DNA from 2 places in the Anaerospora sp. genome. Region 2 is predicted to be linked to the other one. Evidence: riboswitches for the same ligand, from Rfam matches in the RefSeq annotation. Region 2 holds a riboswitch; the other holds the start of a gene.
The links. Region 2 has a riboswitch for molybdenum cofactor ahead of RTR76_RS00380 (LysR family transcriptional regulator). Riboswitches for the same ligand answer to the same signal wherever they lie in the genome.
Positions count from the first base shown of each region.

Region 1: linked by a shared signal. The riboswitch ahead of RTR76_RS15020 (molybdopterin-binding protein) and the one ahead of RTR76_RS00380 (LysR family transcriptional regulator) in region 2 are both predicted to bind molybdenum cofactor.

Region 1 covers NZ_DALZUO010000020.1:43,612-55,085, forward strand. Annotated here, with positions in the region: gene RTR76_RS14970 (MFS transporter) at 1-656, opposite strand, end outside; gene RTR76_RS14975 (GDSL-type esterase/lipase family protein) at 637-2,256, shown strand; gene RTR76_RS14980 (MogA/MoaB family molybdenum cofactor biosynthesis protein) at 2,474-2,962, opposite strand; gene RTR76_RS14985 (MOSC domain-containing protein) at 2,955-3,395, opposite strand; gene moaC (cyclic pyranopterin monophosphate synthase MoaC) at 3,392-3,877, opposite strand; gene moaA (GTP 3',8-cyclase MoaA) at 3,982-4,968, opposite strand; gene mobB (molybdopterin-guanine dinucleotide biosynthesis protein B) at 4,993-5,487, opposite strand; gene RTR76_RS15005 (metal-dependent hydrolase) at 5,704-6,372, shown strand; gene RTR76_RS15010 (N-acetyltransferase) at 6,475-6,927, opposite strand; gene nth (endonuclease III) at 7,047-7,694, opposite strand; gene RTR76_RS15020 (molybdopterin-binding protein) at 7,720-8,745, opposite strand; molybdenum cofactor riboswitch at 8,818-8,942, opposite strand; gene RTR76_RS15025 (FAD-dependent oxidoreductase) at 9,032-9,940, opposite strand; gene RTR76_RS15030 (DUF896 domain-containing protein) at 10,200-10,403, shown strand; gene RTR76_RS15035 (MFS transporter) at 10,449-11,474, shown strand, end outside.
Region 2 covers NZ_DALZUO010000001.1:67,833-79,306, forward strand. Annotated here, with positions in the region: gene RTR76_RS00355 (branched-chain amino acid ABC transporter permease) at 1-382, opposite strand, end outside; gene RTR76_RS00360 (ABC transporter ATP-binding protein) at 417-1,154, opposite strand; gene RTR76_RS00365 (ATP-binding cassette domain-containing protein) at 1,151-1,867, opposite strand; gene RTR76_RS00370 (ABC transporter substrate-binding protein) at 2,005-3,282, opposite strand; gene RTR76_RS00375 (hypothetical protein) at 3,616-3,921, opposite strand; molybdenum cofactor riboswitch at 4,161-4,280, shown strand; gene RTR76_RS00380 (LysR family transcriptional regulator) at 4,405-5,385, shown strand; gene RTR76_RS00385 (CusA/CzcA family heavy metal efflux RND transporter) at 5,547-8,708, opposite strand; gene RTR76_RS00390 (efflux RND transporter periplasmic adaptor subunit) at 8,720-10,009, opposite strand; gene RTR76_RS00395 (TolC family protein) at 10,038-11,336, opposite strand.

The DNA.
Region 1 (11,474 bases), on a different contig from region 2:
CCCGGCTCTGTAATGACCTCTCCCAATGGCAGCGACTGACTATTTCTAGTCCTGATTTTCAGACGCGGTGCTTTTGGGAAAAACAGCAGCGAGAAAAGCGTAGCTGCCGCACCTGCAGCAACCACTAAGCCAAATCCACTCGTATTATATAACCATCCGGCCAAACTGGCGGCAATACCTACCCCGATCATCGTAAAGAGAGTATAGACCGCCACTGCTTCAACCGTATTTTTTTCATCATGCATTAACGTTGCCATGGTTAACGCTGCCGCACTATAACCTGATATACCAATGCCATGAAGCAATCTTGACACTGATGCTGCAAATAACGAAGTAGAAAAGTAATAACTGCCGATTGCTCCTATGGATAGTATAATTCCAGCCGTAATCATTGGTGTACTGCCATAGCGGTCGACAGCTTTTCCACCGATAATTCTAAATACGATTGCTCCCAAAGAAAAAATACCAATTGCCAGACCGACTTGATGGTCATCCATACCTAAGCTGTGGTAATATATTGGCAGAACAGGCAAAAAGAAATTAACACTCATCCAAAAAAACATATTGGAAAACAAAAGACCAATAAATTCTCTAGTATACATTTCACGATTTCCGATAATTGCAGGTAGGTGTTGCATGAAACGAAAAATTTTCACTTTGATTTTCATCCTTTCAGCGGCTGCTATTTACGGCCTGGAAGCAACTGATTTTGGTTTTGCCGGATATAAGCCGCACCTTGAAGCAAAGCAAGTAGCAAATGAATATGTTTTGACCTGGCCCCGCTTATCCTATTTATCTTACTATGAAATTGAAGTACTCAGCTGCTTTCCTGAAAATGATACAAAAGCAGCCTCTCCCTCCCAGCGGATAACCAAATATCGAACCTGGTCAAATCAATGGACGGTTAATCAGAGTTTTCCCTACCGAACTTATTGGCGTGTGTCAGCGCAGGGATTGTTTGCCCATCCACTTGGCCGTTATTCGGAAAGTCTTAGCCTTACGGAAGTAACCGGTAGTACGGCAGAGGATTTCCTTCATATTAAACCACAGGCAACTTCTCATTATCCACCTTACAGTCCCGCACCGGCACGACCAATGTTGACCTGGACCTCCGTTGCAGGAGCAGTATATTATGAGATTGAAATGTTATCCCGCCCCCCGGAGAATCCCAATGATATTTTACCTTCCCAGCAACGAGTTTTCTCTTCACGCGAAGTTTTCACGAATGGCTACAATGCAGACTTTTCTACTTTGCAGGCAGATAATTTGCTATGGCGCGTCCGGGCGCTTGACTATCACGGAAATCCCATCGGAGTTTTTTCTGATGCCTCTCAAATCAGCATTAATCCGGCTTTAGAGCAGGTATTAAAACCAGTAATCACAGCATCATTAAATGAAAAAGGCACCGCCCAGCTGCTCTATCCCGTATATTCGTGGATTCCCATTAGTGGCGCAGTGGATTACGAGGTGGAGCTGCTTAGCCAGCCTCCGGAAAACCCGAATGGAGTTGAACCATCTGCGTACCGGATTTGGAGCAAGCAGGTTGTAGGCTTTGACTGCTACGATGACCTTCCGCGGAATAACCCTGGCATATATTACTGGCGCGTCCTGGGTCTGGACAAGCAGGGCAACCCTGTTGGCGTCTATTCTGATGCAGTACCCTTTACAGTAGATGTATCAAAAGGTCACTATGCAGCAACGTTTGGTGACAGTATCACACACGGTGGAGGTGCTGTATCCTATTCACCTGCTGACTGGGAGTACAGCTTCCAAACATATTTAAACTTTCCCGTTGTCAATCTGGGAAAAAGCGGCGACACTTCCGAAACGATGGCCGCTCGCTTTGACCATGATGTTTTGCCGTACAAACCCCGTTTCTTGCTGATTATGGGCGGCACTAACAGTCTGCGAGGCGGTACTCCTGCAGCTGACGTCATCCACGATCTAACCGTTATCAGAGATAAATGTCTGGCCAATGGCATTCGCCCTATACTTATGACACTTCCCCCGATAAATCCTTCCGCTATTGATCGGGTCTTTCAGGAAGAAACGATGCCAAACTGGCAGGAAGAATTTGCCACAGTCAATCACTTTATCCGTCAGCAGCGCTATTTTATTGATTTAAATCCCTATTTTACCAATAGCGATGGTGAACTGCCTGACTACTATGCAATTGACGGCCTTCATCCCGATATTGAAGGCAAGAAACTAATGGCCCAACTTATCAATGCCCACTGGTCACGAGTGACACGTTAAAAAAAATCAGGCCTCTTTGAGGCCTAGGGCGTGTCTTCAAACTAGCGGAAGGGTCAACGGCGAGTGATTTTTGTGCCAGACAAGGCAATTTTTTGCAGGAATAATGGGCCTTATTTCAAAAAAAATTAACGAAGTATGGTGCAAAAAGCACCGTCAGTGGACGTTTTGATAGTTTGAAAACACGCCCTGAAATCTGCAGGCCCAGAAGGGCCTTTTTTTATGAGCGGGCACATTCGGAGGCTTCACCTTTTAATATAGCCAAGCCGTGCTCCAATGCCGGTAAAACTACTTCTAAACATTCCTGAACCCCTTTGGGACTGCCGGGGAGATTAATAATTAAGGTACGTCCCCTTGTTCCTGCCACTGCTCTTGAGAGCATCGCCCGATTTGTTTTTTCCATAGATTTAGCCCGCATAGCTTCCGCAATTCCCGGTACTTGCCGGTCTACAACCGCCAGCGTTGCCTCAGGAGTAACATCGCGTGGACCAAGTCCGGTCCCGCCTGTAGTCAGGATTAGATCTACTTCCAAATTGTCGGCCATTTCTACCATTTCCCGGCTAAGTGCTTCCAGTTCATCAGGTACAATAACATAATGCTTGATGTCTCCTAGACCAGAGAGCATGGCCGCAATCGTTTTTCCGCTGATATCCTCGCGTTCTCCTTTTGCACCTTTGTCGCTGGCAGTAATAATTCCGATATTAAACACGTTCAATCACCTCAATATAGTCGCCAACTGACAGGTTTCCGCCTTCTACTACAATAGTAAAAATACCTTCCTTCGGCATAACGCAGTCGCCAGCCTGATAATAAATTGCACAGCGAGTATGACATTCTTTACCGATTTGGCTTACCTCCAGCAAGGTCTCTCCTGCCTTCAGCCTCGTACCTATTGGCAGCGAACACAGATCGATGCCTTTCGTTGTGACATTTTCAGCAAAATCGCCTGGATTAACGTTTAATCCCTTTGCCCGCATTTTTTCAATACTTTCTAAGGCAAGCAAGCTGACTTGGCGATGCTGAAAGCCGGCATGCGCATCGCCCTCTAAGCCCAAGCCAACAAGCAATTTGGCAGAACCAATATTTTTTTTGCGTTCGCCTTTATTAGCACTGGTACAGACGGCAACAATTGTCCCTTTCATGGACCAACTTCCTCTCTTTTATAATTTCCGCTTTTTCCTCCTGATTTGGCAACGAGGCTTATATATTCGATTACCATTGCCTTATCAACTGCTTTACACATATCATAAATTGTTAAGGCCGCAACTGATACAGCCGTAAGAGCTTCCATTTCCACGCCTGTTTTCCCTGTCGTTTTAACGGTAGCACGTATATCGACACAGCTCTTATCTTCACATATAGTTAGCTCTAGATTAACACTTGACAACAACAAAGGATGACACATTGGAATTAAATCCCCTGTTTTTTTTGCCCCCATAATTCCGGCAATCTGGGCTACTCCCAAAACATCGCCTTTGCCCATTTCCCCTTGTTTAATGAGTTCGAGCGTATCTGGTTTCATGACAATTCGCCCTTCAGCGATTGCCTGACGGTGAGTATCCTGCTTAATCGTTACATCTACCATATGAGCTTTACCAGACTGATTAAAATGTGTTAGTTCCATACCGTCGTCCTTTCACACTTTTTAGCTATATTCTCTAACAGGTAAACAATTCCTTCCTGTAAAAACCTGGAGAAAATCCGGCTAAGAAATTACCCGTACTGCCTTTAACCACCGATTTGAGACATCTTGCGTTTAAAACCATGATCATCACCCGTTAATTTATGCTCACCGGGTTTCTGTCCAATCACTTGTGAAAAAAGCCTTACTAATTCTGTATCTGTGGCTCCGTTCCTTAATGGAGTCTTAATATCCAGTTCTTGATTTGACAGCAGGCAAGGCCGGAATTTCCCGTCTGCAGTCAGGCGAATACGGTTGCAGCTACCGCAAAAATGCTCGGATATAGGCGTAATAAAACCAAAACAGCCTTTGGCCTTTGCAACGCGATAATATTTTGCCGGACCATTTCCTTTCCCGTTAGAAGCCACAGGATCAAGTATGTTAGCGGTGTATTTTTCCAGCAGCTCTTTTACAGTCTGTACTGACATTCCGGGACCGACACCACCATGGCCGATGGGCATATACTCAATAAAACGTATCGCTACCGGCTGCGCTATGACTAACTCACTAAAATAAGCGATATCCGCTTCTGTTACAGCCTCACTTAGTACTACATTGAGCTTTACAGGGGTCAAGCCTGCCTGTAAGGCACTTTCAATTCCTTTAAGCGTATCTGACAATTGACCACAATTACCGGTTATAAAGTGAAACCTTTCAGGGTTAATTGTGTCCAGACTAATATTAACCCGGTCTAACCCCGCTGCCTTGAGATGTTCAGCTAGAGGCGCTAGTAAACTGCCGTTAGTCGTCAAGGATAAATCGTCAATTGAGCCTAATGACTTAACAGCCCGGACAAAATCAACAATCCCCTTGCGCACTAGTGGTTCGCCACCTGTAATACGAACTTTTCTTATTCCCTCCCGCGTCAGTACTGCGATAATACGCACCAGTTCTTCATAGGTCAATATATCGGAATGTTTCAACAATTCCAGTCCTTCTGGCGGCATACAATAGACACAGCGAAAATTACAGCGATCAGTAACGGAAACACGTAAATAATCTATGGACCGGTTGTATGTGTCGTGCAACTCCATCACCCTTTAACATAAAATATCCAGCTATTGTTCCGGTTTTAAAATGGTAGCTTCCAGAAACATAGCCAATTCCCTGGCGTCATCCAGCGGAAACTGAGGAATATCATCATACAAATGTGTATCGGTAGCAATCGCCAGTAAATCCTCTTTTGGGCAAAGCGGACTGTCGCAGACAGCCTGCCGGTAAATCTCAATTTTGCGTTTCCTCTCTCGCTTATATCCTTCTGTAAAGATAATATCAACATCCTTGATATAGGCGATCACTTCATCCAATGCCAGTTCCTTATCTACCCTTTTAATCATGGCCATTTTATCGGGTGAGGAAATACAAACCACATCAGCACCAGCCTGAGCATGACGCCAGGTGTCCTTACCGGGTTGATCCATTTCAAAGCCATGAACATCATGCTTAATCGTGGCCACCCTGTAGCCCCGGATCTTTAATTCACGGATAACTTTTTCCAGATAAGTTGTCTTACCGCAGTTCGAACGTCCAACAAAGGATATAACAGGAATCATATAATCACGCCCTTAAGGGTAGTCTCTCTACTAGCTTTGTTCTACATCACTATTTCACAGACCTGCTAAAAAGGCTTATTTGTTTCTTGTGCTCCATGGCAACCAATAAGTATATTGCAAAATTGTTTTACTGAGGCAATTTGCCATAAAGAGGTTTTTATTTGCAAAAATCGAATAGACTACCAAAGAATGGATATAAGGTAAAGGAGCGTTGCTATGATTAAGCTTACATTTTTAGGACATGCCTGTTTTCAGTTAAGCCACAATGATGTATCACTAATCTTTGATCCCTTTTTAACTGATAACCCTTTTCAAATTGCTCAGGCCGGTGACATCTCCTGTAACTATATCTTAGTTTCCCACGGACATGCCGACCACCTTGGCGATGCAGTATCCATTGCGCAGCGAACCGGTGCAACCGTAATTGCTACCGCAGAAGTCGCCCATTTAATCAGCCAGGAAAACGGCACTGCCCACGCTATGCACATAGGTGGTAAACATACCTTTGAATTTGGCTATGTACGCATTACTCCTGCGTTTCACGGGGCCGGTATCCCCGGAGGTCATGCTTGTGGCTTCATCGTTAATTTCTACGGCACTACGATTTACTTTGCCGGTGACACTAGTCTATTTGGTGATATGGCTTTACTCGGACGCTTAGAAAACATTGATTATGCTTTGCTGCCAATTGGTGATAATTATACTATGGGCCCAAGTGATGCGGTTGAGGCCGTTGACCTGCTTAAACCGAAAGCAGTTATTCCTATGCATTATAATACCTGGCCAGTCATTGCCCAATCGCCGGAAGATTTCAAACGGGCAGTTGAAGAGCGGCTTGCCATCCCTGTTCATATTGTCGCGCCTGGTCAGCAATTAACTTTATAAGAAGTACTTATCTTCCCTCACTTCCCGGCCTCGAAAAATTATCATTTCTGCTATAGTAAAAAGACGTCTGCCCTGGATCGAATCCACGGCAGACGTCTTTTTTTATAATTCTTTTACCATAGCAATTTCATCACAATTAGGGAACTTGGCACAGTTGATACATTCTTTCCATACTTTATGGGAAAGTCTTTCTTTTGGCTGTTCACTGAATCCTAATTTAGCAAAAAAGCCCGGCTGATACGTTAGCGCAAAAACAGTCTTAACTCCTAGCTGCTTTGCTTCTTCAATCAAGCCTAAGACGATATTTCTACCGACACCGCTTTTCGTGACATTAGGAGCTACGGCCAGCGCCCGGATCTCCGCCAGTTCATCCCAAACCATGTGCAAAGCGCCGACTCCAAGGATCTCCCCATCTTCTTCGGCAATAATGAAGTCCCGCAGTGACTCATATAATATATTGCGAGCCCGAGCTAACATTAATCCCTGTTCAGCATAGGCGTTCACAATTTTTTGAATAGCTTCTACATCAGCAAAAGTTGCTTTCCGGTATATCACTTTGATTCCCCCTCCACTTTGTATAATTATACTTTTAATTTCATATTTATCCAAGAACTTTTTTTCAGCTATTTTACTTCAACAACAGCTCTTCCTCTGTCAAATAAGTAACCGCCCCCTTAAGGCGCGGTTTTCTGCGTATTGAATGCTAAGCACAATGCAGGCAAATCACACTTGTCGCATTCCGGCTTGCGGGCTTTACAAACTTTACGACCATGCCAAATCAACCAATGATGAGCGGCACTCCATTGTTCCCGTGGTATGGCTTTCATTAATCCCTGCTCAACAGCTAACGGTGTTTCTCCTTTTGCCAGACCTAAGCGGTTAGAGACACGGAAGACATGCGTATCAACAGCAATGGCAGGGATATTAAATAGTTGACTGAGAACAACATTGGCCGTCTTTCTACCAACACCGGGCAACTCAGTAAGCGCCTCGAATTCAGCAGGTACTTCTCCCCCGTATTTGCGGCATAAAATATCACAAGTAGCGATAATATTACGGGCCTTACCACGAAAAAGGCCGCAATCACGAATTTGCTCTTCTAATCCCGCCTGTCCGAGTTCCAGTATTTTATCGGGACTGTTATAGTGGGCAAACAGGCGGGCTGTAATGATGTTTACGCGCTCATCCGTACATTGAGCAGACAAAATGACAGCAATTAACAGTTCAAAAGGAGATCTATAGTGCAGGGCTGTTTCCATCCCTCGATAACGTTCTTCCAATAGTAGCAGCATTTGTTGTTTTACAGCTTTGGTAATTCGCACAGCGCCCGACCTCCTTTATTAATCTTTATTTACCAAAAGGACAATGAGGAAATGTACAAGTCGGGCAAACCTTACACAAACCACCATACCCCATATTTGCAATATCACTTTTTGTGATGCGTTCTCCCGCTAATATCCGCGGAAAAAGAAGATCTAAGACAGTGGTCTTGGCATACATGCCGCAAGCTGGCATTCCCATAACCGCCACTTCATCCAAATAGGCAAGCATAAACATAGCTCCTGGCAAAACAGGCGTTCCATAACTAATCACTTGCGCACCAGTAGCACGTATAGCGTCAGGAGTTACGTCATCAGGATCAACTGACATACCGCCGGATGCAATAATAATTTCGGCACCTTGTTCTTTATAAGCTAAAATGGCAGCAGTAATTTTTTCTTTGTCATCAGGCAAGTACATCATTCCTACTAGTTCGCCGCCAAAATGAGCTGCCTTTTTTTCAAAGACAGGTGCAAACTTGTCCTGAATACGGCCATAATAAACTTCATTGCCAGTGATAATCACGCCAATTTTGAGCTTATTGAGCGGCTTTACCGACACAATCGGACCATATTGAGCGCAAATTTTTTCCACTTCTGCCACCATACTTTCATCGACAACAAGTGGCACTACTTTTATGCCTGCTACTAAAGTATCAGACTCTACAATTTGATTACCGTGCAACGTCGATAAAACAGCATGCTCTACCATATTAACAGCAAATGCAGCCTCTCTGTTTATTTTTAGCAAACCTGCCTGACTGGCCTTTACATTGATCTTGCCCTCGGCAGGCTCGGTACAGGTTACATTCTCACCGGCAATTCCCTTGGCCATACGGGAAATCGCATCATTCTCATGAACTTGTCCCTCTGTAAGCTCAATTAAGTAAATATGCTCTTTGCCAATATTTTTCAAATGACAAATATCCTCTTGTCGTATAATGTGCCCTTTTTTAAAAGCCGGCCCCCGATATTCACCAGGCACAATTTTAGACATGTCATGGCCCAATACCATTCCAACAGCATCTTCTACTCGCACTTGTCTAATTGCCACATTATCGCTGCCTTTCTTCTACTATTATAAAACAAAAAAACTGTTTTCCGCGTGAGAAAACAGTCAGGCATCTGGTGCCTTCTTTGTTTTCCTTTCCTAACACGCCCAGGCATGGTCGTTTCCTTCCATACCCGAATCGGCCATTTGTTCATAAACGTGTGTTCTTAGACACAAATGGCTCGGAAAACTTAATAATCAGATTATCGGATAATCCCTTTCATTGTAAATCACCCTGCAAAAAAAGTAAAGAAAAAGCCCCTGCACACCATGATGCGCAGGGACCTTTTTAACGTTTATGAAGCAGGTAATCGTAAGCAATCAGAGCAGCTTTTGCACCGTCTCCCGCTGCAATTACAATTTGCTTATCGGGACCATTGCTAATATCGCCAGCTGCAAAAAGGCCGGGAATATTAGTTTGGGTCCTACAATCTGTCACAACTTCGTTGTTCTGATTAAGCTCTACTACGTTTTGCGCAAATTCTGAGTTTGGTATTAAACCAATTTCAACAAATACGCCTTCTACTTCCAGTTCTTGCTCTTCATTGGAGTCACAATTTTGCACAACGATTTTCCCGACGACCTGACTGCCCTCAATTTTTTTGGTTATATACCCTGTTAATTCAACAATATTGGTTGCTTCCTTCATCTTATCAATAATAATAGGATCAGCAATATATTCTCTCCGGGAGATAAGATATACTTTTTCCCCCACTGAGCTGACTTCAATAGCCGCCTGTACAGCTGAATTTCCGCCACCAACAACAGCCACTTTTTTATTAGCGAACAAAGGTCCGTCACAGGTAGCGCAGTAACTGACGCCCCGACCGGTAAATTCCAGCTCACCCGGTACGTTCAAACGCCTTGGGCGCTTGCCGGATGCCAGAATGACTGTCTTCGCCTGATGCTCTTCTTCTGCTGTAGAGACAGTAAATGTTCCGTCAGCATTAACCGTAAGTCCAGTAGCTTCCTGATACTCAATTTTTACAGAAAAGCGCCGTACCTGCTCTTCAAACTTTCCCATCAGCTCCGGTCCGGTAATAAATTGATAGCCCATGTAATTTTCAATTTCCATTGTCCACATTGGCTGACCGCCAAAATCAGTAGTGATGAGCAAAGTGTCCATTTTCTTCCTTGCGGCGTATACGGCTGCTGTCATACCTGCCGGACCACCGCCAATTATAATTAAGTCGTACATCGCTATTCACCTCACAAAATTAAGTAAAATTATTATTATTTCAGCAGGACTGCTGTGAATAATAATTGAAAAATAAAACAAATAAAGGTGACGTATTCTCATGAAGACCGCTATTACTAGTATCGTTTTGTTCAGTTTGAATATACAGCTGCTTGATTATGATGATATTTCCAAAACCTCTTCTAGTCTAGCATCTCTTGCATGTTTGTCAATAATCTGCTAGTATACTTACAGTCATTTACAGGAGTGTGATACTATAATGATACCACAAACAGTTGCCCGCATTAATGAATTAGCGCGCAAACAGCGCGAAACAGGCTTATCAGACGAAGAAAAGGCCGAACAAAACCAGTTGCGACGTATTTATATTGATAATATAAAAAGCCAGGTCCGGCAGCAGTTAGAACAGGCTCAGCCGGAGCACAAACACAATTGCGGCTGCGGCTGCCATCACAAGCATTAATATATCCTATGTATTGTGCCCTGTCTAAGCGAGAGGAGTCCTACCATGAGTAAAGCCGGCACATCTAGTTGGCTGCTAATTGCCTTATTAAGTATCGGACATTTTTTCAGTGATTTTTATAATACGTTTTTGCCTGCTCTTTTACCAGCTGCATCAGCAAATCTGGGGCTTTCTTTAACCGCTACAGGTTCGCTCATTATGGTCTACTCCCTTACCTCCAGTATTTTGCAGCCTCTATTAGGCTACTACATGGATAAGCATGGCTGGACCTGGTTAATTCTTTGCACCATTCCTGCCAGTGCTTTATTCATTTGTCTTGCAGGAATGGTAACAAACTATTGGCAGTTGTTTACCTGCATCACGCTTGCCGGTCTTGCTTCTTCACTTTTTCATCCTTTAGGGTCTGCAATGTTGAATAAAGCTACCACTGGCTGCAATAAAGGGATATCAATGGCTCTGTTTATCGGTGGCGGTAACCTTGGTGTAGCAATCGCACCGGCTTTTGTCTTATATTATCTATACCGCTTTGGTACCGATCAGCTGCTTTGGCTGTCAATTCCCGGTATAGCATTAGGCTTTGCCTGCTATTTGGGAAAAGTCCATCAAATCCCCATCAGCCGAACTTCAACCGAGCAAGCACAGCTTTCCGGTCATGCAATTCCCTGGTATCGTTCAGGTAATTTATTAAAGCTCAATATTGTTATGGGCCTGCGCTCCTGGCCGCAGGCTGCTCTACCTAACTTTCTTGTATTATGGCTGGCTCAGCAAGGCCACGCAACGTCACTTGCCGGCGGTATGCTTACCGTCTTTTTGCTGGGAGGAGCGCTGGGCAGCATTGGCGGCGGTTATGTAGGCGACCGCTTTGGTCGAAAGAGCTGTATCATACTCTCTCTTATGCTATGCATCCCCGCACTTTATTTTTTCCTGACTGCTCACGAGATCACACCAACAACGTATATCCTGCTTGGACTAAGCGGTGCAGCGCTGCAGGGGACTCTGCCGTCCTCTATTATTTGGGCACAAGAGATGTTACCGGCTAACGCCGCTATGGCTTCAGGTATGATGCTAGGC
Region 2 (11,474 bases):
TTGCTGTTGCAAACGAACTAGAAATCGAGCGAGCGTCAGCCCCAAAGAACAACAATAACGTATTTGAGAGACAAATAGAAACGCCAAATGTTGTGAGCAGTGCTGGCTCGGCCCCTTTATCCAGTACCCTATTGATCAAAAATCCTTGGATAAAAAAACCAATTGCCGCCATGATTACAACTGTCATCACTATGGCAGCCCATACACTGCCAACAAGCTGAGCAAGCAAGGTCATACATACAAATGCACCAACTATAATTAAATCACCGTGAGCCAAATTGGTTAATCCCATAACTCCGAATATCAGGGACATTCCAATCCCAATTACCGCATATAATCCACCTAATAAGAGTCCATTAAGCACGGATTGTATGATTTCCATATGCAATTTCTCCTTAAACCGGTTTTTTAGCTTATCAGCAATTTATGTACTTATTAAGACCAAAATAAGCATCCTGAACATCTCCCTCAAGAAGTTCAGATGACTTCCCTTCCAATACAATCCTGCCTTTTAACATTACATAACTATAATGGGAATATTTCAGGCTTCGCCTAACATCCTGCTCTACTAAAACAATGGTTAGCCCTTCTTCATTAATTTCTTTTATCGTCGAATATATATCCTGTATAATTATTGGGGCTAAGCCCAAGGAAATTTCATCACAAAACAGGAGTTTAGGTTCAGACATGATTGCTCTGGCAATAGCCAGCATCTGACGCTGTCCACCGCTTAAATAAGAGGCTTGCTGCCCAGCTTTCTCTTTAAGAACTGGAAAGAGCCTATATACTTTTTCCAACTTAGCTGCAGTATTTACCCTGTTATGCGGCAAATAAGCACCCATTAGCAGATTTTCCTTCACTGTCATTTTTTGAAAAATACTGCTGCCTTCCGGAGACAGGGATACACCCTTTGCTACAATTCTATTTGTCTGCATTCCATCAATCTTATCTCCAAGAAACAAAATTGAACCGCTGGTAGGCTTATTAATACCTAATATTGTATTAAGCAATGTCGACTTTCCAGCGCCATTAGAGCCAATAATAGAAACAATAGAATTTCTTCTAATCTTTAATGAAATTTCATGCAAAGCTTGAAGTTCCCCATAATGCACATTTAAATTATTTATTTCTAATAAAAAATCTTTGCTGGTCATTCTTCAATCGCCCCTAAATATACTTCATGTACTTTTTTTGATTGCATGACAAGCCCAGGCAAATCACAGATCACATTTTCTCCTTCTGATACACACAACACTCTATCCGTGCCTTGAGACATTGTTCTTAGCACATGCTCTATCCAGATAATACTGATACCTTTTTCCTTAATACCTTTAACCATAGTAAGAATGTCCGTGATCTCTGAATCAGTCAGCCCTCCAGCAACCTCATCAAGCAATAGTATCTTGGGATTTCCAGCCAAAGCACGGGCAATTTCGAGCCTCTTACGGTCTAAGAGCCCTAATTTTCCGGCATACCAATCCCCCTTGTTACTCAAATCAGTCATCTGCATTATTTTCATAGCTCTAGTCTTCGCTTCTTTTTCGCTGATCTGGCTGCTATAAACTCCTCCTACAACAATGTTTTCAAATACCGTCATCTTTTCAAACGGGCGAGGCACCTGGAAGGTACGGCCAAGTCCCATTCTACATCGCTCAGTTATATTTTTTGTTGTTATATCTTGCCCGCAAAAAAAGATCTTTCCCTTAGTGGGCCGTAAGATTCCGGTTAAGATATTGAGCATCACGGTTTTTCCTGATCCATTTGGTCCTATTACCCCTAGGACCTCATTCTTCTCTACACTAAATGTAAGTGACTTAAGAACATGATGATTGCCAAAAGATATCCCAATATCTTCAACATTCAACACTGAATCCACCGCCTTCACCTCCGTTCATTGCTAAAATTCTTGCACTAAAGACTAAGTAACTGCAAAGCCCTATAGAGTTTGCAGTTACTTACGTCATTCACTTCCATCATGGCATTAGAAAAGACTCTAATACCTTATTATCGCGAACTTGGCATATCCTTCATAGCCTCTGCCGATAAAGGTACAATTGGCATTTTTTTATTGCTGATAATATTCATTTCCCATGGCCAGGTTTTACCTTTTACCCATTGACCACCTACAAGTAAGGTCTCGGCCAAATTTTGATCATTATACTGAATATGCCCTACCACGGTGTCAATATTTGTAGACTTAATGGCTTCTCTGAGCTTATTTCTGTCAAGTGATTGAGCCCGTTTTAAAGCGTCAACTACTATTTCCATGCTGGCATGTTTATACCCCAGCGTAGCCATCGGCTGCCTGCCTGACAGATCAGTCCACATTTTAGCTAATTCTAATGATGTCTGCCCTGTTAAAGACGACTTGTTGCCAGATACCGGGCTCCACCAAACCTCAGTGGTCAGACCTTCCCCTAAGTCATCTCCTAACGCAGCAATATCTGCGGGAAATAAAATAGCTTTTGCAGCACTCATAACTTTGGGAACTAATCCTTGCTGCTTCATTTGTTTCCAGGCCGTCGCAAAATCAGGAGGTATTTGCATTGCAAGAACAATATCTACATCAGCCTGCTTAAATTGGTTAATCATCGCAGTATAATCTTTCGTATTTGGAGGGAATCTGCCTGGATCAACCAGCGAATACCCTCTTTCCGGAGCCTTTTTCTTTAACATGTCTGCAATAGCCATTCCATCAGGATCATTGGGGGCAATAAGTCCAATCTTCTTATTCGTAGACAATTGATCCCACATATCCAAATAAACATCAACTAAGGAGTGTACTTTCCAAAAAGCATGGTAATTCCAAGTATAAGGACCACCTGAAAGCCAGGCATCTGATAATGCATCGACAGTTATACAAGGAATTTTGTGACGTTCAGCTGCTGCAGCAACGGGATTAACCGTATCAGGGGTATGAGCAGCCATTAGCAAATCTACTTTATCCTGCAGAATTAATTTATTAGCTGCTTCGGCAGCTTTGGTAGGGTTACTCTCAGAATCGGCAACTATGATTTTAATGGGTAACTTCTTGCCATATTCTGCAATATAGATCCCACCTTCCTTATTAATTGCCTCAATTGCCTTTTCCTCAATTTGCGGTGTTCCAGTTCCAAACGATGCTAATGGCCCGGTAACCGGATTCACCCTCCCAATTAAGATGTAATCCTTTTGCGCTTTTACCGGTACGTCACTTTTTCCACATCCGGCTAGCATAACAACAACCACCATCATAATGATGAGCAGTGTTGTTGTTAGCTTAGCCATTTTAAAATGAATCACTTTTTTCCCCTCTTTTCCTGTTTTATTTTTCCCATCTCATAAACAGAGTTTATAAGATAAAAAAACACTAAAGTTGCTTATACGGTCAGCAGTTTATCTTTAATATAAAATAAGAATATCTTCTACTTACATTAGATCTTCTTCTATTATATTCTTTAAAAAACAAAGATACAAGAACTTTTTTAATAGTTTGAATTTTTTATTTTTAGCAGCTCAATACCGCCTATTCTGCCCAGTCTGACTACATTACCACTGAAGCAAAAACTATAATACAAATAAAAATACACCTCCCATCATAAACATTAGAGGTGTATTAGGGGAAATTTATAAGTATCACTCCTGGTTTGAAGTCTGTACACGCACAATGCATACTTCTTTTCCATCTTCAATACCATATGTCTCGCCTAAATCAGGTTCCGCTTTAATTGTAGCCTCATATTCATCTTTTGTATACGTAAGCTTGCCTCCATTTTTGTGGCATAGAACTTTTAAATGTGTCATCAGCAATCTTGCTCCTGATGAAATTTCCTCAGCCCTTTTCGTCAGTTCTTTAATTGCCAATACCAACTCTTCTCTACTCATTAATTCTAGTTGCGCATCTAAACTAATTTTCTCTTCCTGTATCAATTCTTCATTCATTTTTATAGCCTCCTTACTTTATTTTATGCCTGCCAATAAGGCGGCATATAGCAAAATTAATTTTACAATTCTAATAATTCAACCACAATAGAACTTATCCTTCTTTCTCTATAACATTTTCTTATAAAATCTATTTAAGCTCTTGCATTTATACTAAAACTAACAATATAATATAAATAGTGTTCCATTGTTCATTTTTGTTGGTTAATGTTTGTTTCACTATAAGTCAGTTTCTCAACTAAATAGCGTCGCTCCTTAGCTGACTCACCTAACCCTTACAGAGATATGGTGCTTAAGCCGATCGGCATAGCGGGAAACGGCTATGTCTCCCATTGGAAAGGAGCAATATTTCAAATAAGGGTGCAATTATTTTGCACCTGTTTGAAGTCATTGCCAGGCCCTTCCAACAGTATGGGCTTGGCATTTTATTTTTCATCAGCCTATGATCCGAGGACAATATTATGATTGGAGGGTATGACACATATGAGCACTGAGTCAAAAAACCGACTTAAAATTTCCGGCGGATTGGAAGACATCCAGAAATTAAGATACTTTATTGCACTTGCAGAGTGTTCAAGCTTTACGGAAGCAGCCGCGCAACTAGGCATTTCACAAAGTGCGGTTAGCCAACAGATGGCCGAACTTGAACGACTGATAGAAGCACCCTTATTCATCCGCAGCAACCGTCAATGTCAGTTAACTCATGTCGGTAAGGTATTACTAAAGGAGGCTTTCTTTCTAGTAGCGAAATCAGATGAAGCCTTCAAGAAGGTTCATTTAGCCGCAAAGGGAGTTACCGGACAACTGCGGATTGGCTATTGGGGCGGCATAGAGAAAACTTTTTTACCGCAGGCCATTTATGACTTCCGCTCAGTGAATCCCGAAGTTCACTTTAGCTTACACCAATATAATTGCGAAGAACTCAACAAAGCTTTAATGCGCGAAGATATCGATATTGGGTTTTCCACAAGCTATGGATTCGATCATTTTCCTGAACTAGCTGCAAAAACACTCTTCACCGATTCTATGTGCATCGTTATCCATCGCAGCCACCGCTTGGCTTCAGAAAGTTACATCAATATCGCCGACCTGGCAAACGAACAGTTTGTTACATTCCATCCACAGGCAGACTATCTCTCACACGATCACACCCTCCAGCTTTGTGCTGAAAATGGGTTCATACCGCAGAACCCAATCCTCTGCCATGACTTAGCGACTATTTTACTCACGATAGAATCTGGGTTAGGAGTGGCCATTCTACCCGGCTCTATCCGTGAAGCCGCCGGACGCGGCCTGCGTATGATTGAAGCTGGTCCCCTCGCACAGCATCTGGAGATTATGGTTACTTGGAAAAAGAATAATTCCAATGCATCCATTCCTGCTTTCGTAGACAAACTAGAATCCTTGAATTCTATTCGATTACTTAAGGTCAACGCGCGGACGCCAAGATCCCATTCAGCCTGATTTAACGCTTGCTACCAACTGTAAAAAAGGGCCCCTCTGCCAAAGGGCCCCTGTAAGTAGACCAGATAAAAAGTACTGCCTTGGTATGCCACCCCTTAGTAGACAGGAAGTATGATTAAAACGTACAACTTGTTACTAAGGGGGTTTTTATATGCCTAGATCTAAGTTTCCTTAAGACTGCTATCGCGCCACTTATTCCAAACCAGATAAATGCAGGGCAGCACGATGAGTGTCAAAATAGTGGAAGTGACCAGCCCGCCTACAACGACAGTAGCCATCGGCCGCTGTACTTCAGCGCCCGTACCGGTGGCAAAGATAAGTGGAAGCAAGCCCAGGCTGGCGACCACTGCGGTGATTAGGACAGGTCGCAGCCGGGTATGAGCCCCTTCGATAATAGCTTCTTCCAGCGTGCGGTGGTCGCGCAGATGTTTAATATAGGTTACCATAATGACACCGTTCTGTACGGCAATCCCAAAGAGCGCAATAAAGCCGACAGCAGCTGCAACCGTCATATAGGTACCAGTGAGATACATAGCGACAATACCGCCCACTAAGGAAAAAGGAATATTCATCAGGATAAGAAAAGCATCACTGGCTGAGTTAAAAGTCACAAAGAGTAAGAAGAACGTCAGGACAATAACTGCCGGAACCACTAACGAGAGACGGTCTTTCGCCCGCTGCTGATTTTCATACTGGCCGGTCCATTTTAAAGAATAGCCCACTGGCAAATCAACCTTCTCCTTGATGACTTGATTAGCTTCATTAACAAAGCTCACCACATCCCGCCCTCTCGTATTCATCTGTACAATCATCCGGTAGATGCCGTTTTCACTGCTGATCATCGATGGACCGTCTACCACCTGAAACCGGGCAACTTCCCCTAGTGGTACATATGCACCGGTAGCCGGCTTGGCTGTTGGAGCGGCACCGCCTCCCATTCCGGTCATACCGCTCCCGGCATTTGCAGCAGCACCGGCACCACCGGCCGTTACCGGAATGAGAATGTTCTGCATGGCATCAATAGTCTCCCGGTTCTCCCGGTTATACCGGACCAAAACATCAAAGCGCTTGCGTCCTTCGATAGTAGTTGTGGCAGTTTTTCCGCCTACCGCCAGTTCAATGGCATCTTCAACATCTGCTATATTGAGGCCATAGCGGGCTGATTTGTCCCGGTCAACCTGTATTTCCAGATAAGATGCACCGAAAACCCGTTCAGCTAGCAAATCGCTGACTCCCGTCACTGTTGATAATGCCTTTTCTATCTCAAACGCTTTTTGCTGCAACACCTGCAGATCTTCGCCATAAAGCTTAATACCCAATTCCGTTCGGACTCCGGTGGTCAGCATAGATAACCGGCCGGCGATGGGCTGGGTAAAAGCTAAATTAAGTCCCGGAAGAGTCGCCAGCTTGACCATCATTTCTTGTTCGATAGCCGCCTTGGTTATTCCCTGCCGCCATTGGTCCTTAGGTTTTAACGTTACAATTGTTTCAATCATGCTGACTGGCGCAGGGTCCATAGCAGACTCAGCCCGGCCTACTTTTCCTACAGACAGTTCTACTTCTGGAATTTCCATAATCAGTCTATCCATTTTCTTGGCTGCTTCCAGTGCCTCCGTCAGTGATACGTTAGGCAGCATTGTAGGCATTACCAGAAAAGTGCCCTCATCTAAAGCCGGCATAAAGGTAGTGCCGATAAACGGCAGCAGGGAGAACCCGGCAATCATTACGACGACTGCGATAATAATGGTTATCTTGCTGTGCTGTAATACAGATCTTAGCGTAGGCATATACAATTTATGCAGTTTGGCAACTATCCAGGTATCCTTTTCCTCGATCCTGCCTCTGAGCAAAAAGGTGCACAACACCGGTACCAGTGTGAATGCCAGCAGTAATGAACCACTCATGGCAAAGGATTTCGCCCAGGCCATGGGCGTATACATCTTGCCTTCAGTACCGGTCATGGTAAATACCGGCAGGAAGGTAACAATGATAATCGTTATGGAAAAGAATATGGGGGCGGCCACTTCTTTAGCTGCTTCCAGAGTCACGTCGATAATGCTGCGCTGGCCGCGGTCTTCGGCTAAATGACGGAAGATATTTTCCACCATAACGATGGCCGCATCAGTCATAACGCCAATGCCAATAGCAATTCCTCCAAGTGACATTAAATTTGCCGACAGGTGAATTTGTTTCATGGCAATCAGTGCAATCAGAATACCAATGGGGATGGCACTGGTGACAATCAGACTAGACCGGATATTGCCTAAAAAAGCAACGACAATAATGGATACTAAAATAAATTCTTCAAGCAATGCCCTAGTCAGCGTATTAACCGCCTTTTTCACCAGATCAGTCTGGTCGTAAAAAGGTACAATCCGCATCCCTTCCGGTAAGGATGGCTGAATCTCGGCAATCTTTTCTTTTACCTGGTCAATTACATTCAGCGTGTTTTCGCCCATACGCTGAATGACAATACCACCGGCTGCCTCATAACCCGATTTGGTCAGCACACCCCGCCGAAAATCAGGTCCTGCAGTAACAACGGCCACATCTTTGATATAAAGAGGCACATTGTTGTTTTGGGTAATTGCAATATTTTTTATATCTTCAATCGACTGAATTAACCCCAGCCCACGAATGATAAATTCCTGGCCGTTTTGCTCGACAACCTTCGCTCCAATGTTGGCATTGTTGGCGCTAAGTGCCCCAAATACCTGGTTGAACGTTACCCGGTAGCTTTGCAGGAGGCTTGGGTCAAGATTGATTTGATACTGCAGCACATAACCACCAATGCTGGCCACTTCGGCTACACCGGGCACAGCACTTAGCTGCTGCTTAATAGTAAAATCCTCAACTGTACGCAGCTCCGCCAGGTTGTGGCGATCACTTTCCACCGTATACATAAAAACCTGTCCCATCGGCGTGCTGACCGGCCCTAAAGCTGGCTGAACACCACTCGGCAGGCGGGGAATAGCTTGTTGCACTTTTTCATTTACCACTTGGCGGGCAAAGTAGGGATCTATTCCATCTTCAAAAATAACCGTGATGAGCGACATTCCGAAAGACGAAGCCGAGCGCACTTCTTTAACATTGGGCAGTCCTCTGAGCGCAGTTTCCAGTGGGTACGTTACCTGATCCTGAATTTCCTGAGGTCCCCGGCCCATCCAGTCAGCTGAGACTAACACCTGGTTTTCACTCAGGTCAGGGAAAGCGTCAATGGGGGTGTCCCGTACAGTAAAAACTCCCCAGACAATGACCAGTGCAAACAACACCAGGATAATCACACGATTTTTCAAAGAAAACTCTAATAATGTATTGAGCATAGTGATCCTCCTTAATGTCCGCTATGGCCGCTGTGTTCGCCCCCGGCAGCAGGTGCATCTGGAATAGCTGGTACTTTGACCGGAGCAGTCACGCTGCTGGCAGCAGGTGGGGCAGTCCTCTCAGCTGCTCCTGAGCTGCCATGACCGGCATGACTGCCAAAGCTGCCTAATTTTGTCTGCGAATCAATAAGAAAGGTCGCAGTTGTTACCACTGTATCACCGCTTTCAATGCCGGACAGGATTTGAACATAGCCCTCGGCATGTTGCCCTGTAACAACGTCTCGCTTGACAAAAGTGTCGTCACTCTGGGACACAAAAACGATCTTTCTGCTGCCTGTGTCCAGTAAACCCGATTCGGGTATAACCACTCTTTCCCCCAGTGGAATTTGCACGCTGGCATTCACAAACATATTGGGCTTCAGTTTACCCGTAGGATTAGCCATTTCGACCCGCACCTTAACCGTACGAGTGGCATCATCAAGGATAGGGTTAATAAATGTCACCTGACCGCTAAAAGTTTCTCCCGGATAAGCGCCGCTGGTCACTAGTACCGGCTGACCGGGAGTAATACCGGCAATGTCCTTTTCGTAAATATCGGCATACAGCCAGACCGTAGATAAGTCCGATAGGCTGTAGAGCTTGTCGCCAGGCATGATAAATGCTCCTGGCAATACTTGTTTCTCTAGCACAGTTCCACCGAATTGGGCATAAATTGTCATATGATCTTTAGCTTGCCTGGTATGCTCCAAATGAGCAATTTCATTGTCAGGCACATTTAAGAGCTGCAGCTTACGCCGCGCCGCCTCTCTTAGACGATTGTTGATCTGAACTACATCTTTGCCGGCATTTTTCAGCTTCTCCACATTTTCCAGCGTCAATAAATATTCTTCCTGAGCGGCAATATAGGTTGGGCTGTACACGGCGGCGATCGCCTGTCCGGGATAAATAGTTTCTCCATCGGCAGTAACATACAGCTCATCAACGCGTCCTTCAACCCGGGACGTGATGTAAGTCCGGCCGCTTTCATTCATGGCAATCTTACCGGTAGTTTTTATTTCCTTTGTGAGGGACTTAACGATTGCCTGGGCAGTCTGTACTCCAGCCAATTGCCGGGCCTTGGCATCAAGCGTAACCGTATCACCCATTGCCATGACCGGACCGGACATTTGATGTCCCGTATGACTTACTGCCGCCGGTTGGTTGTGCTGCCCTGTATAGTAGTAGCCGGTACCGCCAATCACCAGAACCCCGGCAGTCACACCAAGGATAAGCTTCTTTTTGGCCTGTAGCTTTTCGATCATGCTGTCCTCTCCTTTTCCACCTCTTCCATTATTGCAGCGCACTACTGGTAAATAAGGGTTTTCCTACCGCCTTTTCCAGATTGGCTGCTGCTTTTTCATAATCAATGCGGGCTTTATAGTAATCCAGTCTGACATTACGGAGAGCATTAAGGCTATCCAGGACAGCCATGAAATCCACTTTTCCATTGGTGTAGCTTACCACACCTGCCTGATAGGTTTGTTCCGCTTGTGGAATGACGGTATTCTTATACAGGTTAATCTGCCGCCAGGCCGACTGGGCATCAGTCATTGCCATCTGCAAATCCAGGCTGGTCATATTTTGCATATTGATCAATGATGCCTGAGCTGCCGTGAGGTTTGCCGCCGCTGCATTAATTTCTGCTTTGTTTTTACCCTGCCATAGCGGCAGCATGACCATAACTTCCATTTTCCAGGTATCAGGCTGCGTATCCATCATCGTCTGCTTTCTATCCTTATAGCCAATACTGAACTGATAGTCTGGCAATCGCTGCTTTTTAGCCAGCTCCACACTGTTTTGGGCCATATCCACTTGCTTTTCCATGCCTACAACGGCAGGTTTAGCAGCTTGAGCTGCTTGCTGGAGCTTGACTACGTCAAAGTTAGGCGGCGGTGCGCTGAATTCTTCTTTCACCGCGAGCGGCATATCAGCTGGACGGCCAAGGACTGTATTTAGTTTTGCTTTCGCTACTTCTGCCATTGACGCCATACTTACAAGATCAGCTGTCATTTTGGAATACTCGGTCTGCGCCTTTAGCGTGTCTTGCAGCGGTACCATACCAGTTGAATAATTAACCTGCGCAATCTGAACCAATTGTCCCATAAGCACTTGATTTTCCTTACCGATTTCGAGCGCTTTATCACTATAAAGCAGATCATAATAGGCTGTTTTGGCTGCTGTATAGACCTCCATTTGTTTATCCTGATAGCTGGCTCTGGCCATTTGGGCATCACTATCAGCCATTTTCCCCATTGCTTTCAGCTTTGCCGGATTCATCATATCCTGAGTAAAGGTATATTCCGTCATCATTGCGTCAAAAGGGTTTAAACTGCTATCAGGAATGTCATCTTTCATAATGGCAAGCTGCGGATTGGGCCAGGCTTTGGCCAGCGGAATACGGGCTTGCTTCTCTTCCCAGCGTTTTTGACTCTCGATCACAGCAGGATTATTCTTGACAGCATCATCCACCACTTGTTTTAATGTCAGCTGCTCCTGATTCCCTGCTGCCAGGCCAGGAACAGCTGACAGCAGCGTCATAATTCCTGTCAGCACCATTGTCTTCCCTTTAATCCATTTTCCTGTATCCATAATGCCTCCTTCTTACTCCCTCGATAATAGCTAACTATACAGACCAGGTATGAATAAGTTGTGAAGACATTTTGAAGAAATTATGAATTTTGAGGACAAAAAAATCCCGGCATAAGAAAATGCCGGAATCTAAGCAGC